DNA from 3 places in the Mesorhizobium sp. WSM4832 genome. Region 1 is predicted to be linked to each of the others. Evidence: riboswitches for the same ligand, from Rfam matches in the RefSeq annotation. Region 1 holds a riboswitch; each other region holds the start of a gene.

Region 1 (7,701 bases):
ATCACTTCGGCAGTCTTAACGTTACGCGCGAATTCATCTTAACGATTCCACCTTTTAATCTTTGAATGGATATCCCGAATGAACGTAGGCAGCCTTCTTCGCTCAGTTGCGGCCCTGATCTCCGTTTCCGTCGCTCACGCGGCGGACGAAGTCTCTGCGCCGGACCCGACCGAATACGTCAAGATCTGCGATGTCTATGGTTCGGGCTACTTCCATATCCCCGGCACCGAAGCCTGCCTGCGCATCGGCGGCTACATCCGTTATGACGTCGGCCTCGGCGATGTCCGATCGTATGACGGGGCAAGAACCGCCGATGCGAGAACAGGCGAGGCTCAGGGCACCTGGCGAAACAACACGCGTTTCACGTTCAAAACTTGGACGCGCCAGGAGACCGAACTCGGCGCGCTGAAGACCTATACTGAAAACCGCGTGAATTTCGGCAACCGCAACGCTTATCCGGGCCCGGACAATCCTCAGAACTATGGCTCCAACAGCGGCGTCAAGTTGACTTCCGCCTGGATCCAGCTTGGTGGCCTTCGAGTTGGTAAGGACGCGTCGGCCTTCGACACGTTTACAGGCTACGCCGGGAATGTCCTCAATAACATACTCATTCCGTACGGCGACTTCGATACTAACGTGACCCAGTATTACTTCGATGCCGATAATGGTTTATCGGCTCTGGTTTCACTTGAACAAGGGGCGGGTGTAGTCGGTACTATCGACAGCCATGTTCCGCACGTCGTGTTCGGCGTAAAACAAACGCAGGGCTGGGGCGCGATCACCGGCGTAATCGCTCGTGATAGCAACTACGATGCTTTGGCCGGTAAGTTCCGTGTCGATGTCAATGTCACAGTTGACCTGTCGCTGTTCGGAATGGTCGGCTATGGCTCCACTCTCAACGATGACCCAACCAATGCAATCGCCGCTCACGGTCGCGGCTTCTACAAAACTTGGAGCGGCAACTGGGGTTTCTGGGCCGGCTCCACTTACACACTCGACGAGAAAACCTCATTCAACCTTCAGGTCTCGGGCAGTCAATTCAAGAACTATGGTGTGGCCGCAAACGTCGTCTACACGCTCGTTCCAGGTTTCACGGCGACGGCCGAAATCGACTACGACCACTACGACAATTTCGGCATCGGCATGGTCGACCCTTCGAACGTGAATTGGACGAAGGCTGACAAAAAAGACAGCGTCGGCGGCATCCTCAGTTTCCAACGCTCATTCTAATGGAATGAAAATCTCTCGGTGGTCGATTGCGCGACCAGTCCCGATCATCAAACAAGGTGCCGAGCGCGATCTGTCACCGTTTTGCTCACGCTTGTTCGGTCATGACTGAGATGGCGAACCGTACGATTATAGTGGTCGGCGCAGGGGTTGTTGGCCTCTGTGTGTCGCCTACAATGCCACAAAACGCGGAGCTAACGTCACGATCGTGGATCGCGATCCGGCAGGCGATAAAGCGTCTTGTGGCAATGCTGGATGTATCGCTGTTACAGAGTCCTTTCAGCGTCTGTGCCCGGTTTATGGAAAAGAGTGCCTATGTGGATACTTGATCCCCTTGGCCCATTGTCATTGAGGATCACTCATATCCCGCGCCTGCTCCCATGGCTGTGGAACTTCGCGCAGGCTGGATCGCGGGCAGAGGTGGACCGGATTTCGCGAGCCTAGCCGCGCTGAACCATCGGGTCTACGCCGATCTTGTTCCTCTGTTTGCAGATATTGGATTGAGCGGACCTTCATCGCAAGGGCGCTCTCACGGTTTACGAAAGCGAGAAAGGCTGGCATGCCGCCAGTTCCGGGTGGGAAGCAAAGCAAAGGCTTGTGTCGACGTTCGTCACCTATCGGGAGACCAGGCCAGGGAATTGGAGCCGGCGCTAGGCCCACTGGTCAAGAGCGCGATTTTGACACCTCAGTGGTCGCACGTTTCCGACCCAAAGCGGGTGGTCGACAGTCTGCGCTCCTGGCACGGCCAATGGTGCGAGAGTTCTTGCGGGCCAAGTCTCTCATGTCGCCTCAAGTCCCGAGGGCGGCACGGTTACCCTGGCTGACAGCTCTGTTTGAATGCATCCAAAATTGTCGTTGCCGCCGGCGCTTGGTCGGCAGAACTTTCTCGCCAGCTTGGCGACAATGCCCTGCTCGAAAGCGAGCGCGGTTACAACACAACAATGGCTGCACCCCAGATCGCGCTCAACCGGACGCTGATCTTTGCAGTGCACAACTTCGTGGCAGCGCCTCCTTCTATCGGTTTACGTATCGGCGATGCGGCCGAGTTCGGCGGATTGCAAGCCAGCCCGAATTTTGCTCGCTCGAAAGGCTTGGTTGAGCTTGCAAAGGCTTATCTCCCGGTCCTGGATGGCCATGGCGGCATGGTGTGGAGCGGTCAGCGGCCCGCGACCCCGGATACCCTTGCCGGTCATCAGCCGCTCCGCGACCTACGCTCACATTCCGTATGCGTTCGGGTACGGTCACCTCGGCCTCACACAAGGTCCAACCACCGGCAAACTGGTTGGCGATCTGCTGTCCGGGCGTGACCCGCCAATCCGACTCGAACCCTATACAATTGAGCGCTTCAGTGCCGCCGGGCGGCACAACTAGTCGGAAAGCTGATCGTTCCCATCAATAGGAACGTAATCATGAGCGATTCCAACCCACTTCACAGACGACAAGCTGCAGGGGCCCTTGGCGGCCGCGGCCGGGAGCGCAGCACAGCTCTGCCAGGAGCCCGGCGCTGTCACAGTGGCGAGCTTTTGAGCCAGGCGATCCGGAATGTCGCGATGCATTTCGCGTAAGTCGGCTTGATGACGATTGGCAGTGTTGATCATCAATGGGTTTAGTGTGGCCACCAGCCACACAGCGGTGGTCGGTGACAAGATGCGTTTGCCCTCCAGCGAAACCACTGCCTGTCAGTTTGATCGAGCGTGATTCCGCGTTGCGCGATTTGCATGGGCCCGGTTCTTAACCGCATTTGATGGTCCGCATTCATATCGTAGATGCGCTCATCGAAACAATCGATTTTACGGAGAATAACGAACATGAAAAAAGCGTTTCTCGGGACGTTTTGAGGACGACATCAGCGACATGAAGTACAGAGCGGACATCACCGGTCTACGGGCCGTCGCCGTTGTTACTGTTGTCCTGTATCATGCTGGCTTTTCAGCGGTCAGCGGCGGGTTCGTCGGGGTCGACATCTTCTTTGTGATCTCCGGCTTCCTGATAACGTCCGACATCATCGAGCGGACCGAGAGAGGCGAATTCTCGCTGCTGGACTTCTATCACCGCCGCGCTCGACGGATTTTCCCGGCCCTCTTCGCGATGCTCGCCGCCTGTTTTGCGATGGCGTGGTTTGTGTTGCCGCCGGGAGAGTTCATTGGGTTCGGCAACAGCGCCATCGCCGCCGCGATTTCGTCCAGCAACTTCTTTTTTTACCGCAGCACCAACTATTTTACTGAAGCCGCGAACTCGCTCCCGCTGCTGCACACATGGTCGCTGGCCGTCGAGGAGCAGTTTTACTTGCTGTGGCCTTTGGCAGTCATACTCATGATGCGATGGCTGAGACCTTGGGCGTCAATCATTGTCGCAACGCTATTCGTCATGTCCATCTACGCCGCTCAGCACTGGCTCCAGAGCGACCCGCCCTTTGTATTCTACATGCTTCCGACGCGCGCTTGGGAACTGCTTGCGGGCGGGCTGATCGCGCTGCCTGTGGCTAAGGCAATGAAGCCAAACCAAACGATTGCGGAACTCCTCGCTGCCTCGGGTCTGGCGCTCATCACGGCTTCACTTTTGCTGATCGATCAGGATACGCCATTTGCTGGCCTCCACGCGCTTGCTCCCTGCATTGGAGCGGCGCTCATCATCGCCGCCGGCTTTCACCGCGAAACAATCGTCTCAAAAGCGCTGTCGATCGGCCCTGCCGGCTTCATCGGCCTGACTTCCTATTCGCTCTACCTCTGGCACTGGCCGTTGCTGGTCTTTGCTGGCATCTATCAAAATCGCGAATTGCTCGTCTCCGAACGTGTCGCTATCGTAATGGCCGCGCTGCTCGTCTCAGCGCTCTCATGGCGCTTTGTCGAGCGCCCGTTCCGCCGGAGAGCTACAGGTTGGACGTGGCTGGTACCGACCGCCGGCGCAACGGCTGCGGTGTGCTGTCTGTCTCTGGCCATCATCAACAGCTCCGGCTTCCCCAGTCGGGGCCCTGACGGCGGCCCGTCTGTTCAAGCACTGAGAGCGGAAAGGGCCAAGTTCGAAGTATCTTCCTGCCTCGAGCGTGGCCGGCTCATCCCCAAAACGGGCGAATGCCTCCTCGGCTCCGGCAATATCGCTCCGACGATCGTTTTGTGGGGCGATTCTCAGGCTGCCCATCTTGCCCCTTCTTTAAGCGAGGCCGCCCGGACCACAGGCGTGCGCGTCAGACAGATTACAAAAGCGGGGTGCGCTCCTTTCCCCAACATGACGATGCTTCCCGCCAGTCCATTGACAGCGGATTGCCCGGCCTTCAATTCGTCCGCGCTCCAATCGGTGCTTGCCGATCGCAACGTCACACTCGTGATCCTGGCAGGCCGCTGGAACACCTACTCGGGGCGTGGAGGCAGCTTCCTTTCGAAGGATGGAAGCTGGCCTTCGCAGGAGGCTTCCAAAGCGAACTTCACGTCCGCCATTAAAGAGACCGCGGCCGCACTGGCGACCCGTGGCATCAAGACCGCTGTGGTTGGGCCAGCCCCAGAACCGCCCACCGATGTGCTGACTTGCCTTATCCGTGCGGACTTCATGAATGGCGATGCGCCGTGCTCCACCATGCCGGCCGAGAGATCTTGGCAGAACAATCAAATCGTCACGGATCTGCTGCCACGAACCGTACAATTCGTCCCCATAGTCCCAGCTTTGTGTGGGCAGGATAAGTGCCCGCTGAAATCAGGTGAAGACGTCTTCTACCTTGACGCGATCCACCTTTCGCGGGCGAGCCGGCATATCCTCGCCCCCATTTTCGCTAAGGTCATCTCTTCGCCAGCCAAGGATATGAATCAACCAAGCCAAAACAGCGAAGAGCGTTAACCCGAGTTCGAGCCCTGCGATTCCTTCACTTCGCTTGACAAGATAGGGCCCACCTGTCCAACCTAAGGCATTCACCAGGGGAGTCCCGGCAAGGGGCTGAGATACTGCTGGCTATCGCGGCGCAGTGACCCGTTGAACCTGATCCAGTTCATACTGGCGTAGGGACGGTGCAAGCGCTTTGCGGGAGTTCACGCCCGAGGTCCTGTTTCGGCAGGTCAACAGAAGCGTCTTTTCATCCTTCCGGCACAGAACTGGGTCTCCAATGCAATGAGCAAAGGAGCCTCAAGATGAATGCCCTCACCCCCGCCGTTTCGACGGGACCACTGCCCGCCTCGCGGAAAATCCACAAGCCCGGTGCAATCCACCCGCAGATCAGGGTGCCGATGCGCGAAATCTCCGTCCATCCAACGGCCGGCGAGCCGCCCGTCATCGTCTACGATCCGTCCGGCCCCTATACCGACCCGACAGTCGAAACCAGCATCGAAAACGGTCTTGCCCGGCTTCGCCACGAATGGATCATGGCGCGCGGCGATGTCGAGGCCTATGACGGCCGCCACGTGCGGCCGGAGGACAATGGGTTCGCGACGGGTGAGCGCCTGACGCCGGAATTTCCCATTCGCAACCGGCCGCTCAGGGCCAAGCAGGGCAAGGCGGTCACCCAGCTTGCCTATGCGCGCGCGGGCATCATCACGCCCGAAATGGAGTTCGTCGCCATCCGCGAGAACCTCGGCCGCGAGGTCCTGCGCAGCAAGCTTGAGCGCGACGGCGAGGCCTTTGGCGCGGCGATCCCCGACTTCGTCACGCCCGAATTCGTGCGCGATGAGGTGGCTCGAGGGCGCGCAATCATTCCCGCCAACATCAATCATCCCGAGAGCGAGCCGATGATCATCGGCCGCAATTTCCTGGTCAAGATCAACGCCAATATCGGCAATTCGGCGGTCACATCGTCGATGGCCGAAGAGGTCGAAAAGATGGTCTGGGCGATCCGCTGGGGTGCCGATACTGTGATGGACCTGTCGACCGGCCGCAACATCCACAACATCCGCGATTGGATCGTCCGCAATGCGCCGATGCCGATCGGCACGGTGCCGCTCTACCAGGCGCTCGAAAAGGTCGGCGGCATCGCGGAGGACCTGACCTGGGAGGTCTACCGCGACACACTGATCGAACAGGCCGAACAGGGTGTCGACTATTTCACCATCCACGCCGGCGTGCGGCTGCATTACATCCCGCTGACCGTCGACAGGGTCACGGGCATCGTCTCGCGCGGTGGATCGATCATGGCCAAATGGTGCCTGCACCATCACCGCGAGAGCTTCCTCTACGAGCATTTCGCGGAAATCTGCGACATCGCCAGAGCCTATGACGTGTCCTTCTCGCTTGGTGACGGTCTTCGTCCCGGCTCGATTGCCGACGCTAATGACGCGGCGCAATTCGCAGAGCTGGAGACGCTCGGCGAGCTGACGCGGATCGCCTGGGCCAAGGATTGCCAGGTGATGATCGAGGGCCCCGGCCACGTGCCGATGCACAAGATCAAGCAGAACATGGACAAACAACTCGCCGTCTGCGGCGAGGCGCCGTTCTATACGCTTGGACCACTGACGACCGACATTGCGCCGGGTTATGATCACATCACCTCTGGCATTGGCGCCGCCATGATCGGCTGGTTCGGCACCGCCATGCTTTGCTACGTCACGCCCAAGGAACATCTCGGCCTTCCCGATCGCAACGACGTCAAGACCGGCGTGATCACCTATAAGATCGCGGCGCATGCCGCCGACCTGGCGAAGGGGCATCCGGCGGCGAAAGTCAGGGATGACGCCCTTTCCCGCGCGCGCTTCGAGTTCCGCTGGGAGGACCAGTTCAACCTTTCGCTCGATCCCGAAACGGCGCGCTCGTTCCACGACCAGACCTTGCCCAAGGAAGCGCACAAGGTGGCGCATTTCTGCTCGATGTGCGGGCCGAAATTTTGCTCCATGCGCATCTCCCATGACATCCGCGCCGAGGCGCAGAAGGAAGGCATGGCGGCCATGGCGGAGAAATATCGCGCGGGTGGCGATCTCTATATGCCGGTCGAAACGCCCGGGGCGGAAGACCACGCTTTGGCGCAGGAGACGCGCTGAGCCATGCGCCGCGTCCTTGTCAAAGGCGCCGGTGTGGCAGGCCTCACCGTCGCCCATGAATTAGCCGCGCGGGGTGCGTCCGTCACGGTTGCTGAAATTCGGAGCCAGATGGGCGGCAATGCGTCATGGTCTGCAGGCGGCATGTTAGCGCCATGGTGCGAGCGCGAGAGCGCCGAGCAACAGGTGCTGGATCTCGGACGCGGCGCCGCCGACTGGTGGGATGCCGTTCTGCCCGGCCAGGCGACGCGGGCGGGAACGCTCGTCGTCGCGCCGCCGCGCGATGTGGGCGAGCTCGACCGCTTCGCCAGCCGCACCTCGGGCCATCGCTGGCTGGGCGAGGAGGACATCGCAAAGCTGGAGCCCGACCTCGCCGGCCGTTTCAAGCGGGGCCTGTTCTTCCCTGGCGAAGCGCATCTCGACCCGCGCCGGGTGATGACGGCGCTTCATGACAAGCTCGTCGCGATGGGCGTCGACTTCCGTTTCGCAATCGACGGCCAAGGCCTTCCCGGTTTCGAATGCGAGG
Region 2 (7,701 bases), on a different contig from region 1:
GACATATCCGCGCCCTGTTCGCGCTCGGCTCCATCGCCTCTTCCGGGACGGCTGTCGACTTCGCGAAGGCGAACGACCTCTATTCGAAAGCGTCCGACAAGGGAGACCCCTACGCCACGGCCGCCTGGGGGCGCGCTTTGTTCAACGGGCTCGGCGTCCAGCGCGATTCCGGCAAGGGGCTGGACCTGCTGCTCCAGGCGGCGGCGATGGGGCACATCGATGCCATGAAGGACCTTGCGGTGATCTTCAAGGAAGGCCGCAATGGCGTGCCCGCCGACCCGGCCCGCGCCCTGGCTTTCCTCAAAGCCGGCATGGAGCGGCAAGACATGTATTCGATGAGCCTCCTGGGCCTTCCCCTGCGCAAGACCGTGGCAGTCGCGTCGTGCAAGGTCCCGCCGAAAATCATCACAAAGGTAAAGGTGATCCGCATACCCGCACCGAAGGCGAAGGCCCCGAAGCCCCCAGTGACGTCAATCCCAAGGGGCGCCAAGCCAGGGCAGGACGGCCGGGCGTCTTGGCGCGGCAATGGCGGCGATCATTCCGATCCGCCCAGCAACAACACCGGCAAAAACACCGGCGACGGCATCAGCGGCAGCACCGACTTCTGATGGCGGCGACGAAAGCCTGGGATCGGCCAAGCGCCGGCCCAGGTTGCGGCCGCAGGCGGCCTGACGGCCTACCTGTCGGTGACGATCTTGACCTTGTCGCCGGTCGACACCGTGGCGCCCGGCGACATGGCGTTGAGCACCCGGAAGAGATCGAGCTTGCGGTCGACGCCGACCATCTGCGCGGCGAGCGAGCCCATGGTCTGGCCGGCCTGAACGGTGACGACGCGGATATGCAGCGGCTTCAGCGCTGCCTTTTCGGCCGGGCTCAGCACGCGAAAGGAACCGCTGACTGAGCGCGCGACCGGGTCCAGCGCGGTGCTGGCCGAGGGCGCCGCCGTCAGCAGCCTGTAAACCTGCCCGCCGGCGCGGATCACGGCGATGTCGAACTGCCAGCCTTGCGCGCTGGCATGCGCCGTCGCCGCCTCGTTGCCATTGACCATGTCCTGGCGCACGCTGGCATCTTCCAGCCCGGCCACCCAGCCGCTGCGGATATAGTCCGTGAGCGACACCGACTTGTCGATCGCCACGCCGTCGAAGCGGATGGCGATGTCGCCAGGCCCGGTCGCAGTGACCGCAGCCGCCGAATTGTCGATGACGAATCCCTCCGGCACCGTGAAGGAAACGCCGAGATTGGGATGCATGAAGGTCTGGCCGCGCACATAGCCTTCTTCCGGCGTATCGCCGTAGAGCAGGCCGTCGATGCCGGCCAGAAATGCGTCGCGGTCGCGCGTGCCGACGCCAGGCGGACCGAAATTGCGCGCAAGGCGCTGCGCCAGATCGATGCGCTGGGGCGTATTGGGGTGCGTCGCCAGGAAGTCGAGGCTGGCGTCGGTGGCGCCGCTGACCGAGCGGAAATCGGTATAGGCCGACATCGACTGCAGGAAGCGGCCGGCCGCATAGGGATCGTAGCCCGCTTCGCCGATCGACTTGATGCCGATGGCGTCGGCCTGCAGTTCCTGGTTGCGCGAGAATTGCGCGAGCCTGAGCTTACCCCTGATCAGCGCCGCCTTGGCGGTCGGGCTGTCGCCGAGCACGTCCGACACCACCTTGGTCGCGAGGCCTTCCTCGGCCTCGAGCTGCTGGCGCTGCAGCCCATGATTCGCCGTGACGTGGCCCATCTCATGCGCGATGACTGCGGCGAGCTCGGAGGAATCGTTGGCCAGCGCCAGCAGGCCGCGCGTCACATAGAGATAGCCGCCCGGCAGCGCGAAGGCGTTGACGTTGGGCGAATTGAGGATGGTGATGCGATAGGTCTGGGTCGGATTGGCCGAAACCACCGTCAGATTGCCGACGACCTTGGCCACCATGCGTTCGAGCCTGGGGTCGGAATACTCGCCGCCATAGGTGGCCAGGATGCGCGGATGCTGCGCCTTCGCCATTTCGGCGAGCTTGGCGTTGGCGGCGACATTGTCGACGGTGATCGGCTTGTCGGAAGGCTGGAAGCCGCTCTCCTGCACGTCCGGCGGCGTGAACATCTGGCAGCTGGCCAGCAAGGCAACGCTCGCCAGCGCGAAGAATCGTGCAAGCGGCCTCATCCACACTTTCTGAGCGCCGGTCGACAGATCGGCTTCCTTTCGAAATCTTTCGGCAAATCACTGTCCCGCCGGACCAGCATGGCTGGACCTAGCCATACTCCCCCGGACAAGGCAAGCAAACGCCGGATCGCCCATTGCCGGTTTGGCCGTAAATTATGTCCGCTTCCGGGCAATATGTTGTGATCCGGCAACGGTGCCGCCTCGATCGCCGATATAGCGCCTGAACCCATCCGGTCCAGATCGATCGAAGAAATCATCCGCCGGCCCGATTGCCGCGATCGCGCCTTCGTCGAGGAATGCGACGTCCTGGCCGATGCGGTGCGCATCTTCGGGCTGATGCGTAACGAACAGGACTGTCATTTTGCGCTCGGCATGGATGCCTGCCACAAGGTCGAGCATGTCGTCTCGCAGCGCCGGGCCGAGCGACGCGAAAGCTTCGTCGAGCAGCAATACGGGTCGGTCGCGCAGCAGCACCCTCGCCAGCGCCACGCGCTGCCGCTCGCCGCCGGAAAGCTCGCGCGGCAGCCGCTTTTCCTTGCCCGCAAGGCCAACCCGCGCCAGCGCCTCGACGACTGCCGCCCGATCGGCATCGCCGAGCCTGAGCGACGGCGAGCGGCCGAGCCCGACATTGGCCTCGACCGCAAGATGCGCAAAAAGGTTGTTTTCCTGGAACACCATCGACACCGGCCGCGCCGAAGGCGGCGCGTTGCCGAGATCGATACCGCCGATCAGCACCTTGCCTGTGCCGGGCGTTTCGAAGCCGGCTATCAGATTGAGCAGCGTCGACTTGCCGGAGCCGCTCGGCCCCATGATGGCGGTGATCCTGCCGGCCGCGAATTCGGCGTCGAAGCGGAAGGAGGCCTCGCCATAGCTGAACGAGACGCCGTCCAGCGCAACAGTGAGGCCCTTTTCCTCGGCAGTGCCATTGATGGTCGTCATGATCTTCCTTCGCGCCCAAGCCAGTCGGCGGCGACCACCAGCATCAGGCAGACGAGGCCGAGCAGCAAGGCAAGCCCCGCCGCGTCGGCTGTCCGGTAGCTGCCCATGCGCGCGAGCAGCAGGTAGGGCAAGGTCTGCACGGAATCGCTGCCGAACAGCGCGATCACGCCGAGATCGCCGAGCGACAGCGCCATGGCGAAGGCGAAGCCGGTGGCTAAAGGCCGCCTGAGCGACGGCCAGTCGATCAGGCTGAGCCGGGTCCAGCCGGATATGCCGAGCGCCAGGCAAAGCCGCTCATGGCGTTCGCTGGCCGCGTCATAGGCAGGGCGAATGGCGCGGATGGCAAAGGGCATCGCCATTACCGCGTTGACGGCGACGACCATGATCGGCGCGATGGCAAAGACATCGGTGACGTTGCGCAAGGCCAGGAACCAGCCCGCCCCAAGCACGATCGGCGGCACGACGAGCACGAAACCGGCGCCGGTGTCGGTGGCGTGTTCGAGCAGGCTCATGGCGCCACCTGTCCGGCGCCGCAGGGCCAGCGCGCGCCGCGCCGCAATCAGCGCCAGCGACAGCGCCACGCCGAGCAGCGCCGCGAGGAACGCGAGGCCCGCGCTGGTGGTGGCGGCCCGGCGCACCGCCTCTTCACCCGCCAACCGGCCGAGATCGGCCTCCAGGCCTGAAAACACGGTCGCCGCCATCGGTCCGGCGACGAACAGCAGGGCAAGCGCGATGAGGCCGGCGTTCAGCACGCCCTCCATCCGGCCCGCCGAAAGATAGCGGCGCGGCGCCACCGGCAGATTGGCGTCCCCGACCGTGTTGGCGCCAAGCCGCGTGAGCACGATGACCACGACGAAGGTCAGGGCGATCTGCAGCAGCGTCAGCACCACGGCGCGCGCGGGATCGAAATCGAAGCGCAGCGCCTGGTAGATGGCGACCTCCAGCGTCGTCGCGGCCGGACCGCCGCCCAGCGTCAGCACGATGGTGAAGGACGTGATGCAGAGCATGAAGACCAGCCCGGCAACCCCCGGCATGGCCGCGCGCAGCACCGGCCATTCGATCAGCCGGAACGCTGGCCGGGCACCCATGCCAAGCTGGCTCGCCAGCCGCCACTGGTCGGCAGGAATGGTGCCCAGCGCCTCGAGGAACAGGCGCGTGGCCAAGGGCAGGTTGAAGAAGACATGCGCGACGAGGATGCCGGAGAGGCCGTAGATCCCCGGCCACTCTGCGCCGCCAAGCTCGGCGAAGATGCTGGCAAAGTACCCGGCCCGTCCATAGAGCGCCAGGATACCGAGCGCGGCGACGATGGCCGGCAGCGCCAGCGGCACGGTGAAAAGCTGCAGGATAAGGCGACGGCCGGCAAAAGCCGGATGTCTCGACAAAGCCCGTGCCACCAGCAGCGCCGGCGCGACCGACAGCAGTGTCGACAGCAGCGCCTGCCACAGCGTGAAGCGGGCGACGCGCAAGAGGTAGCCGTCGAAGGCGGCGGCAGCGCCGGAGAGATCATGCGCGCCTTCGACGGCGAGGCCGATGAAGGCGCCACCGATCAGCACGGCTACGGCCGCAAGGGCGATGATGCCGGCGGTGACGCGGGAGTCAGGGTGCACGGCGGGTAGCACGTTGCACCTTGGTGGAATTCAGCGGACGCCGCGTTCCTTCGCGCCCCCCTCTGTCCTGCCGGACATCTCCCCCTCTAAGGGGGAGATCAGACGTCACGCCGGCCTTCGCCAATCTCCAAAGCTGCAGGATTGAGCAGGGCGCCAAAGCTGCCAATCTCCCCCCTTGAGGGGGAGATGTCCGGCAGGACAGAGGGGGGTGGCTTGGCGCGAACTTCAAAGGAATAGCGAACCTACTTGCCCATCACCGCCAGCCACTCATCCACCCAGGCCTTGCGGTTGGCCGCGACTTCTTGCGGGCTGAACAGCAAGGTCTTGGTCGGCTTCACCAGCTTGTCGAAGGCCGGGTTGAGCGGCTTGTCGGTCTTGCCGGCCGGGAACATCCAGTTGGTTTCCGGAATGACGTCCTGGAATTTCGGCCCGGTCATGAATGCGATGAACTTTTGCGCCAGCGGGTTCTTCGCGCCGGTCGTGGTGATGCCTGCGACCTCGATCTGCAGGTATTCGCCTTCCTCGAAGGATGCAGCCTGATAGCGCACGGTGTTCTCGGCCACCATGTGGTAGGCCGGCGAAGTGGTGTAGGACAGCACCATCGGCGCCTCTCCCTTGGTGAACAGGCCGTAGGCCTCGCTCCAGCCCGGCGTCACCGTCAGCACCTTCGGCTTGAGCTTGGCCCAGGCTTCCGGCGCCTTGTCGCCATAGACCGACTTCACCCACAGGAGCAGGCCGAGGCCGGGCGTCGAGGTGCGCGGATCCTGGATGACGATCTTGTCCGTGCCGCTGCCTTCCACCAGGTCCTTCAGGCTCTTCGGCGGCGTCTTCAGCTTCTGCGTGTCATAGACGACGGCGAAATAGCCGTAGTCGAAGGGCACGAAAGTGTCGTCGCTCCAGCCGCCGGGCACATTGATGCCGGACACGTCGCCATGCGGCGCAAACAGACCGCTCGCCTTGGCATCGGCGGTCAGATTGGTGTCGAGGCCGAGCACGACATTGGCCTTGGTGCCGGCGCCTTCCAGCTTGACGCGGTTGAGCAAGGCGACGCCGTCGGCGACCGAGACGAATTCGAGATCGCAGCCGCATTCGGCCTCGAACTCTTTCTCGATGGCCGGTCCGGGACCCCAGTCGGCGGTGAAGCTTTCATAGGTATAGACGGTGAGCTTGTCCTTCGCAGCGGCAGGCGCAACGCCTGCCAGAAGCGAAACAAGACCGGTTGCGAGAATGAGATGGGACAGCATCGCGCGCATCGGCGCCTCCTTCGTTCGAGTGACAAGGAATTGAGGCGCCGGATGGTCCGAAACGTCTAATCCCTCCGCCGGTACAAACCGGATCAGGTTCAGCGGGTTGGCTTGGTTGCCTCTCAGCCGGATCACGTCCGGCACCCCGTTAGAGCGTTTCGACAGATAGGCCGCGCCGAAGCGGCGCGCAAGCGGAAGTTTGCCCGGCAGCTAATGTTCGAGCGGGACCTTGGACGCGACGTGCGGCGCTACGCGGCTTCCGTTTCGCCCGGCGGGCTGGTAAGGGCGACGGCCATGGGCACATTCACCATCCTGCTTGGCGGCGACCTCATCCGCACGCCCCGGCTCGAACGCCAGATCGAAGCGTCGCGCATCATCGCCGCCGATGCCGGCATCGGCCATGCCCGCATGCTTGGCCTGGTACCGGAGCTCTGGGTCGGCGATTTCGACTCGGTACCGGCGAACCTGCCAAAGAATCTGGCCGCCGTGCCGCGAAAAGTCTTTCCGGCCGAGAAGGACATGACCGACGGCGAGCTCGCCGTCGCGGAAGCGCTTCAGCGCGGCGCCACCAGCCTGGTGCTGGCCGGCGCCTTCGGCGGCAAGCGCGCCGACCATGCCTTCCTGCATCTGACGCTAGCCCTGCGCTTGGCTGCGGCCGGCACGCGGGTGCTGCTGACCAGCGGCGCGCAGGAGGGCGTTCCCGTCCTGCCTGGCAAGGCCAGCTTCGACTATGATGACGGTACGCTGTTTTCGGTGCTCGGCTTCTCCGACCTGTCCGGCCTGACCGTTACCGGCGCCAAATGGCCGCTCGACCGCGTCGAGGTGGCGTTCGGCTCCTCGCTCACTATATCAAACGAGGTCGAAGGGCAGCTTGGCATCGCGCTGGAGCGCGGCCGGGCGCTGCTTCTGGCCCACCCCTATCCTCTTCCAGAAAGTTGACATGGCGCCGCCACTCCTCAATCTCGACGGCATTAAACTGACCTTCGGCGGCACCCCGCTGCTCGATGGCGCGGCGCTCAGCGCATCCGCCGGCGAGAAGATCGCGCTGGTCGGCCGCAATGGCTCGGGCAAGTCGACGCTTCTCAAGATCGCCGCAGGCATGATCGAGCCGCAGGACGGCGAGGTGTTCCGCCAGCCTTCAGCCACGGTCCGCTATCTGCCGCAGATGCCGGACATGGATGGCTTCGCGACCGTCCGCGCCTATGTCGAAGCCGGCCTCGGCCCGGCCGACGATCCGCATCGCGCCACCTATCTGATGGAGCATCTCGGCCTCACCGGCGAGGAGCGGCCGAACGACCTTTCCGGCGGCGAGGCGCGCCGCGCAGCGCTTGCCAGGGTCATGGCGCCGGAGCCCGATATCCTTCTGCTCGACGAACCGACCAATCATCTCGATCTTTCCGTGATCGAATGGCTGGAAGAAGAGCTTGCCCGCACCTCGTCGGCGGTCATTCTGATCTCGCACGACCGCCGCTTTCTCGAACGCGTCACGCGGGGCACGGTCTGGCTGGACCGCGGCCAGACGCGGCGGCTCGACAAGGGCTTCGCGCATTTCGAGGAATGGCGCGACCAAGTGCTGGAAGAGGAAGAGCGCGAGCAACACAAGCTCGGCCGCCAGATCGTGCGCGAGGAGCACTGGCTGCGCTATGGCGTGACCGCAAGGCGTAAGCGCAACATGCGTCGCCTCGGCGAATTGCAATCCATGCGCCAGCGCTTCCGCGGCCATCGCGGCGCCGAAGGCACGGCGACCATGGTGGCGAGCGACGCCGCC
Region 3 (7,701 bases), on a different contig from region 1:
CGAAGGCGAAGAGTCCGAAGAAGGCGGTCGCCGCCAAGGTCGAAAAGCCGAAAGCGGCAAAGGCCAAGGCTCCCGCCAAGCCGAAAGCCAAGGCCTGATTTCCGGCGGCCATGCCGCCGCTAGCTCATTCCGACAACGGTCGAAGAGGACGTGGAGAGCCCGCGCCCGGAGTTTGGGCGCGTGAAGACGCTGGAACTTCCGCCGTTGAAGGTCGGGCGGGTTAATATTACCTTCCTCTAAAATTAGCTGTGCTTTAATAGATAAGCTTCGCGCGATCGCAAGTTGTTGAACAGATGGAGCCATCCACTGTGGCATCTCGGCAACACGCGCTCTTTTAGTCAAATAGCCCCAGTAAAAGTCGGTCTTCGGTCTGACTGCCCCGTTGACATCGGCACTCGTCCAATGTGCCTTTCGTGTTAAGGCTTTCTTAACGTCAAGCTTGGGGATTGGGTTATGCGGGGCATCGACCGTTTCATTTTATTTGCGTTTCTGGCTGCGGCAGGCGGCTTTGCGACACAGGCTTCAGCGGCGGTCGACTATGTGCGCGCTTGTGACGCCTTCGGCACGCAATACTATTACAGCCCAGGCACCAATACCTGCATCAACGCCAACACCGGCGAGACCCGGCTTGTGACGGATGATGACAAGGTGGTTGCAGGCAAGACCGCGCTGGCGAGCAAGGTCGACGACATCGATGGTCGGGTCCAGCGCGCCTTCGAAGGTGCCTCTGTGGCCTCGTCGCTCACCAGCCCGGACCTAGTGCAGGGCGAGCATTTCGGCGTGCGCGTCAACTGGGGCAATGCCGGCCAAGCCAACGCCATGGGCGTCACCGGCGCGGCGGTGCTGGGCGAGAGCTTCCTTCCCGGCGGCAGCGGACGGCTGACCGGCGCCGCGGGCGTAGCGTTCTCCGGTAAGACGGTCGGCGGCAATGCCGGCCTGCAGCTCACCTGGTAGCGTGGCCGGGGGCCAATCATGTTCAAATATCTTTTTGCGGCCGTCGCGGTAGCCTTGTGTGGCCTGTCCTTGCCTGCGGCAGCTGCGCAGCCGGTCGAATATGTCCGGGCATGCGACATGTACGGCACCAACTACTACTACAGCCCGGGCACCAACACCTGCATCAACGCCGACACGGGCATGACCAGGCGGCAGGTCGATGACGGCAATGGCGGCGAGATGACCGAGGTCGGCAAAACGGCTTTGGCTGCCCACGTCGACGACATCGATAACCGCATCACCCGGGCTTTCGAAAACGCCTCGATCTCGGCCGCGCTCGCCGCGCCCGATCTTGTCCAGGGCGAGCATTTCGGCCTTCGTATCAACTGGGGCAACGCCGGCGACGCCAACGCTTTCGGCATCACAGGTGCGGCGGTGCTGAGCGAGGGCTTCAACCATGGCGGCCGGCTGACCGGCACGCTCGGCATCGCCTTCGCCGGCAGCCAGGTCGGCGGCAATGCAGGGCTGCAGTTCAGCTGGTAGGCGAGGCCCGGACCGCTACCGCCGCCCTTGTTTTCCGGCGTATCGCGCGACCGCGCAAAGGAAGGCCAGCGCGGCTGTATCGCAGGCAGCCCGCGACGGCGACGGACCCTTGGCGAAAAGGACCGCATCGGCGATTGGGATCGTCAGGCCATGCCTCCTGGCGAATGAGGTGACTTCGTAGGGCTGATCGTCGAGCTTAATGCCGATGTCGATTTGCTGGTCCATCAAAACGAGTTCCTCCCTGGTATACGGCTTTACCCTCCTTCGCCTGAGAGGAATTAACCACCGGCCGCTCGCCTGCGTCCACCAATTGGCGATTGTGTGAAACGATGCATTTTTCGAGGGGTGGCCCAAGGGTTGCAGAGACCTGTCGGCGGCGGCCGTCCCGGGATGACGGCCGCACCGGAGAGGTGCTGTCCTGCCGCGTTCGGTCCTGTCTTTCTTTGCGGCGAAGAGCGGGCTTCCGGCGAAGAGCGGGGACAGGCGCCTCACTCCCACGCATCGCTCGACCTGGCAAACCGCACGCCGGCAGCGAGCATCGCGCTTTCGCATTCGCTGATCAGCCGGAGATTGCGCAAATACCGCGCCACCGTCTCCGGCAGCCAGGCGGCGCAGGCTTCGACATAGGCGCGGCCATGCACCAGCGTGCCGGTCGAAAGCCTGTCCTCCTTCTCGGCGACTACCTTCAGATATTGCCGGATGAAGCGGATGTCGTCGGCGATATCCTGGCTGGCCATGCGCCAGGCGCCGGCAAGGCGCTCGCGCTCGGCAAGCGGCAGTGGCGACAGCAAAGGGCGGGAGAGGTCGGCAAAAGCGGCGTGGTTCGCGGTGTCCAAGCAAATCCCCTCAAAGGAAGGGAAGTATCGTACTTTATGTACGAAACACAATCAAGCGAGATTCGTACAATTTGAACGATAGGAGTTGAAAGCAGTTATAAGAAGTCTGCGAAAATCTTGTAACGCAGCCATCTCCCCCTAGGGGGAGATGACACTTCCTGGCCTGATTGCGCGGCAAAAAAACCTCTTTCCCGCCGCTACAAACAGTGCTTTAACCCGACCATCCACAGGGGTGCTCCGTACGGTCGGGGCTGAGATGGGGGCGGCAAGCCTCCGGACCCTAAAGCTGATCTGGATAATACCAGCGGAGCGAGGCGGGCTATGTTTTCCGGCGCACAGATTTCCCTTTATCCCATGACCGACGATTTCGTCGGCGTCATCCTCGGCGCGCTCGGCGCGCTCGATCCTTACCGTGACAGGCTCAGGATCGAGACCGACGACATCTCGACGCTGCTGGTCGGGCGGCCCGAAGTCCTGTTTGCGGCCATGCGCGACCTGTTCGTGGCGGCGGCGGGAAGCGGCAAGCACTGCGTGCTGTCGGCCGCGGTCTCGCGCGGCTGTCCCGGCGAGCCGGACGATCCGATCTGCCGCTCCGACGAGATCGGCGGCCCGGCGATCCCACTTGACGAACGCAAGCTCGCCGCGCTCAGCGCAGTGAACGCGACGCCTTCGACCAACCAGCCGGTGGTGGCGCAATTCTCGCTCTACGTGATGGGCACCGGCGACCACATGGACGAGATCTACGGCTGCATCGATTTCCTGAAACAGTCCGGCGTCTTCGAGCGCTCGAAGAATTTCTGCACCAAGCTGCGCGGCGATGCCGGCGCGGTGTTCGCCACGCTCAACGAAGCCTTCTGCCGCTTCGGCCCCGGCGCGGGGCACGTGACGCTCGACATCACCATCTCGGCGAACAGCCCGACCGCGGTTTGAGCGCAAGTTCAAGCTGTCGAGGAGAGTGTCGTGGCTGTTTGGTTCGACCCATTGCGTGGGGGAGAGAATCCTACATCTGATCACATCCCGGAAGAGGGATGGGAATCGTCGGCCATTGGCGAAAGCGGGCGCGACAGCCAATCTCCCCCACAAGGGGGGAGATCAGCCGTCGCGTCGGCCTTCGCCAAAGCCGCGCCCGCCGCCCTGGCTTTCATCTTGCTGCTCCTCGCCTGGGAGCTCTACGCCCGCCTCGGCGGCGTCGCTCCCTCCGTGCTGCCGGCGCCGTCCCGCGTGCTGGCGCAGGCATGGGAGAACCGCGCGGCACTGGCCGAAAACACGCTCCCCACCATCCGAGCCACGCTGGCCGGCTTCGCCTGTTCGTTGCTTGCCGCCTTCATCCTCTCCGCGCTGGTCGACTTCCTGCCGCGCTTGCGCCGCGCGCTGTTCCCGCTGCTGATTGCCAGCCAGACCTTGCCGCTGGTGGCGATCGCGCCGCTGGTGGTGCTGTGGTTCGGCTTCGGGCTCTTGCCAAAAATCCTGCTTGTCGCCTTGGTCACTTTCTTCCCGATGATGGTGGCGCTGGTCGAGGGCTATGCGTCGACCGAAAAAGAGATTGCCCAGATGCTCGCCGCCATGGGAGCGGGGCGCTGGCGCATTTTCTGGGCCGCGCGGCTGCCTTCGGCGCTGCCCTATTTCTTCGCCGGTCTGCGCATCTCCATCACCTATGCGGTGGTCGGCGCGATCTTCGCCGAATATGCCGGTGCCGCGAAGGGGCTGGGCATCTACATGCTCAGCGCCAAGAACAATTTTCGGCCCGACCTGGTGCTTGCCGCGGTCGCCGTCAGCTCGGTTCTGACGCTGGCGCTGTTCGGCCTGGCGGTGCTCGTCCAGCGGCTCGCCATGCCCTGGGAAAATGCAGGGAGCGAGACGGCAGGGAGCGAAGGCAAGTCCGATCCTGACGCAGGGGGCCGGCCATGACCCGGCTCGAGCTCCGCGATGTCCGCAAAAGCTTCGGCGCGCTCGAGGTTCTGGCAGGCGTTTCGCTCGATGTCGGCGCGGGCGAGTTCGTCTCGATCCTCGGGCCTTCCGGCGCCGGCAAATCGACGCTGTTCCAACTGCTCACCGGCGCGCTCAAGGGCGAGGGCTCGATGCGCTTCGACGGCGCGCCGCTCGATGGCGCCCGCTTCGCCTTCATGCCGCAGCGCGACGCGCTGATGCCGTGGCGGCGCGTCATCGACAACGCGACGCTGGCCCTGGAAGTGCAGGGCATGAAGCGCCGGGCGGCGCGTGAGCGCGTGGCGCCGTTGTTCGCCGAGTTCGGCCTCGCCGGCTTCGAGCGCGCCTGGCCGGCCGAGCTTTCCGGCGGCATGCGCCAGCGCGCCGCACTTCTGCGCACCGTGGTGCAGCAGCGCGAGATGCTGCTGCTCGACGAGCCGTTCGGCGCGCTCGATGCGCTCACCCGCGCGGCCATGCAGCGCTGGCTCGAAGGCATGTGGCAGAGCCATCGCTGGACGGCGCTGCTGATCACCCATGACGTGCGCGAGGCGGTGCTTCTGTCCGACCGCATCTATGTGCTTTCGGCGCGCCCCGCGCGCGTGGTCCGCGAAGTGGCGGTGCCGCTGCCGCGCCCGCGCACCGAAAGCGCGGCGCTCGCCCGCGAGGCGGCCGCGATCGAGGCCGGCATCCTCGACACGCTGCTTGGGCAGCCGCCGATCCGAGTTCCCGATCATCCGATGGAGAATTGAAATGACTGACCTGACCCGCCGCCAGGCGCTATTCCTGGCCGCCGGCCTGCCATTTGCCGGGGCCATCACATGTGCCGGGGCCACCACTAGTGCCCGGGCCGCCGCGCAGAAAATCACCGTCGCGCTGGACTGGACCGCCAACACCAACCATGTCGGCCTTTTCGTCGCCCGCGACAAAGGCTTTTACCGCGACGCGGGTTTGGAGGTTGAAATCCTGCCCTATGGCGACACCGGATCGGGCACGCTGGTCGCCAACCGTGTCGCCGATTTCGGCATTTCCGGTTCGCTCGGCCTATTCACGCAAAAGAGCGCCGGTGCCGACTTGAAGGCCGTCTACGCCGTCGTCCAGTCCGAGACCGGCCGTGTCGTCTTCAACGCCGACCGCGCCGCGATCAAGAGCCCCAGGAATCTCGACGGCCTGACCTATGGCGGGTTCGGCAGCGCCTGGGAGAACGCGCTGATATCGACCATCATCCGCCATGACGGCGGCAAGGGCGATTTTTCGACCGTGACGCTCGGCACCTCGGCCTATGAGGCGCTGGCCAACGGCGCGGTCGATTTCACGCTCGAGGTCTCGACCTGGGAAGGCGTCGAGGCCGAGCTGAAGGGCCTCAAGCAGCGCAGCTTCCGCTATGCCGATTACGGCGTGCCGGACGAGCACACCACGCTGATAGTTTCCAGCAACGCCTTCCTCGCCACCAATCCGAAGATGGCCGCGGCCTTCGTCCAGGCGACGAGGGCTGGTTATGCGTTCGCCGTGGATCATGCACAGGAAGCCGGCGACCTGCTGATCGCCGCCAACAAGGACACGCTGACCAACCCGGCGCTGGTGCACGCCTCGCTGAAGGCGCTGAACGACGGGCATTTTTTGAAAAGCGCGCAAGGCGCCATCGGCACGATGGACAAGGCCAAGATGGAGGCCATGGGCGGGTATCTGCTTGCTTCCGGGATATTGCTCGACGGCAATGGCAAGGTGCTGAAGGAGAAGCCGGATTTGGGGGCGTATTACACGAATGAGTTTTTGGGGTAGGACAAGACGAAGGGAGCCATAGGTCGAACGCATTGGGCCTCCCCAGATCAGCTGTCCGCCTTCTTGCGGCCGAACAGCCTTCTCAGCCAGACCAGTGGCAGCAACAGCAGGAAGGCGCCTTTCTTCAGCACCAGCAGCGCGAGCGCGATAAGGCCGGCGCCGGCGGCCTTGCCGTATTTGACGCCGAGCATTGTCGCCAGGACGCCCAGCGCGCCATATCCAGCCACCTTGTCGCCGCTGGAGAATTCGAAATAGGAACTGCCGGCCTTCGACTTGTAGGCGTCGGCCGATGCCTCGACGATTTTCTGCACGGCATCGCCTGTGATGTTGCCGTTCACCGGCACGATCTTGACCGGGACATAGCCCTGCCGGTCGAAGATCGAGACCGAGATGTTGATGGTCCTATCGCCGGCCCAGTTCAGGATGTTGGCGTAGTAGAGGATGTTCTTGGCCTTGTCGATTTGCGGATAAACCAGCCAGCCGTCGAAGCGGATGTCCTGGCCCAGCCGTTCCGACTGCGCCTTCACCGAGTCCTTGAAGCTCTCCTCGAGGGAACTGATTTCTTCGTTGCGATCTGCGCTGTCCCAGTCCGCCAGGCTGACATAGCCGTCCGACACCGGCTTTTCGACGGTGAGGTTGTCGATCTCCGGCGTGAAGCCGAAGATCAACTGGTCGATCGAGCCGCACTGGTCACGGTCCCAGCCGAACTCCTTCACCACCAGGTTGCAGCGGTCCTCCGGCTTCAGGTAGATGGCGCCGCCACCAGCCGGAGTGATTGTGCCTCTGGCGGCGCTCAGAGGCTGGGTAAAATTTTGCGGATGATAGTCCGTGTCCTCGGCATGCACGATGGCCGGCTGCGCCAGAAAGCAGGCATGCGCCACCATGATGAAAATCAGGTTTTCCCTGACTGATTTGTTCATGACCCCCTCCCGCTAACGGGACCCCAACCTCACGCACCCGTGATCTAAAAGGATTTCGACAACAAGTACAAGACGGAAAGGTTCTTTTTTTGTTCTTCGCCAAGACCGTTACACTATTGCGACGCTCTAAGCCTCACATATCGATCATCGACCGCTTCACCCGTCCGATGATGGTGATCGCGCCTTCCAGCTCCGGCGGGGGAATATCCAGATACGACGCTGGCTGGAAAGGCGGGGTGTCGTTCGGCCGCCAGCGCTTGTAGGTGGCGCGGCCGGTTTCGTCGGAGATCACGTAGCAGCCATTGGTCACCAGCCGCTTGTCGCGCAGGTTGACGAAGATGATCGAATCCGGCGGCGAGATCTTGTTCATCGACGGCCCGTCGACGCGCAGCGCGATCCATTCGCCTTCCTCGAGGTCGGCGGTGGGGATCGTCGGATAGTCGGAGAGGTTGACGACGCTGTCCTGGCTGCCGAGCTCGCCGGCGCTGATCCACGACACGATCGGCACGTCGATGGTGACGGGCGAGGGGGCAAGGTGCACCGCGCTGGCCTCGGCGCCGTCGACCCCCAAACCACCATTGAACAAGAGCCAGCCGGGGTCGACCCCGAACAGCCGGCCGTATTTCTCCGCCGCCTTGCGCGACAGCGGCCGGTTGCCGTTCTCGTGACTGATCAGTGTGTTCTTGTTGATGTCGCGCAAGGCGCGGGCCGCATCGCTGGGCGAGGCATAGCCGGCCTGGGCGCGCGCCTGCTGCAATCTGTGC

What was found. Region 1 has a riboswitch for thiamine pyrophosphate ahead of thiC (phosphomethylpyrimidine synthase ThiC). Riboswitches for the same ligand answer to the same signal wherever they lie in the genome.
Region 2: another riboswitch for thiamine pyrophosphate. It lies ahead of thiB (thiamine ABC transporter substrate binding subunit); the one in region 1 lies ahead of thiC (phosphomethylpyrimidine synthase ThiC).
Region 3: another riboswitch for thiamine pyrophosphate. It lies ahead of AC0L2L_RS14645 (YkoF family thiamine/hydroxymethylpyrimidine-binding protein); the one in region 1 lies ahead of thiC (phosphomethylpyrimidine synthase ThiC).

What each region holds. Positions count from the first base shown of each region.
Region 1 covers NZ_JBVVQH010000020.1:128,997-136,697, forward strand. Annotated here, with positions in the region: gene AC0L2L_RS25415 (porin) at 79-1,230, shown strand; gene AC0L2L_RS25420 (NAD(P)/FAD-dependent oxidoreductase) at 2,061-2,534, shown strand; gene AC0L2L_RS25425 (acyltransferase family protein) at 3,082-5,055, shown strand; TPP riboswitch at 5,122-5,238, shown strand; gene thiC (phosphomethylpyrimidine synthase ThiC) at 5,343-7,178, shown strand; gene thiO (glycine oxidase ThiO) at 7,182-7,701, shown strand, end outside.
Region 2 covers NZ_JBVVQH010000032.1:25,571-33,271, forward strand. Annotated here, with positions in the region: gene AC0L2L_RS31490 (caspase family protein) at 1-608, shown strand, start outside; gene AC0L2L_RS31495 (M48 family metalloprotease) at 677-2,143, opposite strand; gene thiQ (thiamine ABC transporter ATP-binding protein) at 2,297-3,082, opposite strand; gene thiP (thiamine/thiamine pyrophosphate ABC transporter permease) at 3,079-4,689, opposite strand; gene thiB (thiamine ABC transporter substrate binding subunit) at 4,932-5,933, opposite strand; TPP riboswitch at 5,986-6,091, opposite strand; gene AC0L2L_RS31515 (thiamine diphosphokinase) at 6,228-6,872, shown strand; gene AC0L2L_RS31520 (ABC-F family ATP-binding cassette domain-containing protein) at 6,874-7,701, shown strand, end outside.
Region 3 covers NZ_JBVVQH010000009.1:67,263-74,963, forward strand. Annotated here, with positions in the region: gene AC0L2L_RS14620 (DUF2934 domain-containing protein) at 1-98, shown strand, start outside; gene AC0L2L_RS14625 (porin) at 454-954, shown strand; gene AC0L2L_RS14630 (porin) at 973-1,476, shown strand; gene AC0L2L_RS14635 (hypothetical protein) at 1,492-1,701, opposite strand; gene AC0L2L_RS14640 (hypothetical protein) at 1,965-2,312, opposite strand; TPP riboswitch at 2,531-2,643, shown strand; gene AC0L2L_RS14645 (YkoF family thiamine/hydroxymethylpyrimidine-binding protein) at 2,634-3,242, shown strand; gene AC0L2L_RS14650 (ABC transporter permease) at 3,357-4,220, shown strand; gene AC0L2L_RS14655 (ABC transporter ATP-binding protein) at 4,217-4,987, shown strand; gene AC0L2L_RS14660 (ABC transporter substrate-binding protein) at 4,989-6,017, shown strand; gene AC0L2L_RS14665 (DUF2167 domain-containing protein) at 6,065-6,937, opposite strand; gene AC0L2L_RS14670 (LexA family transcriptional regulator) at 7,071-7,701, opposite strand, start outside.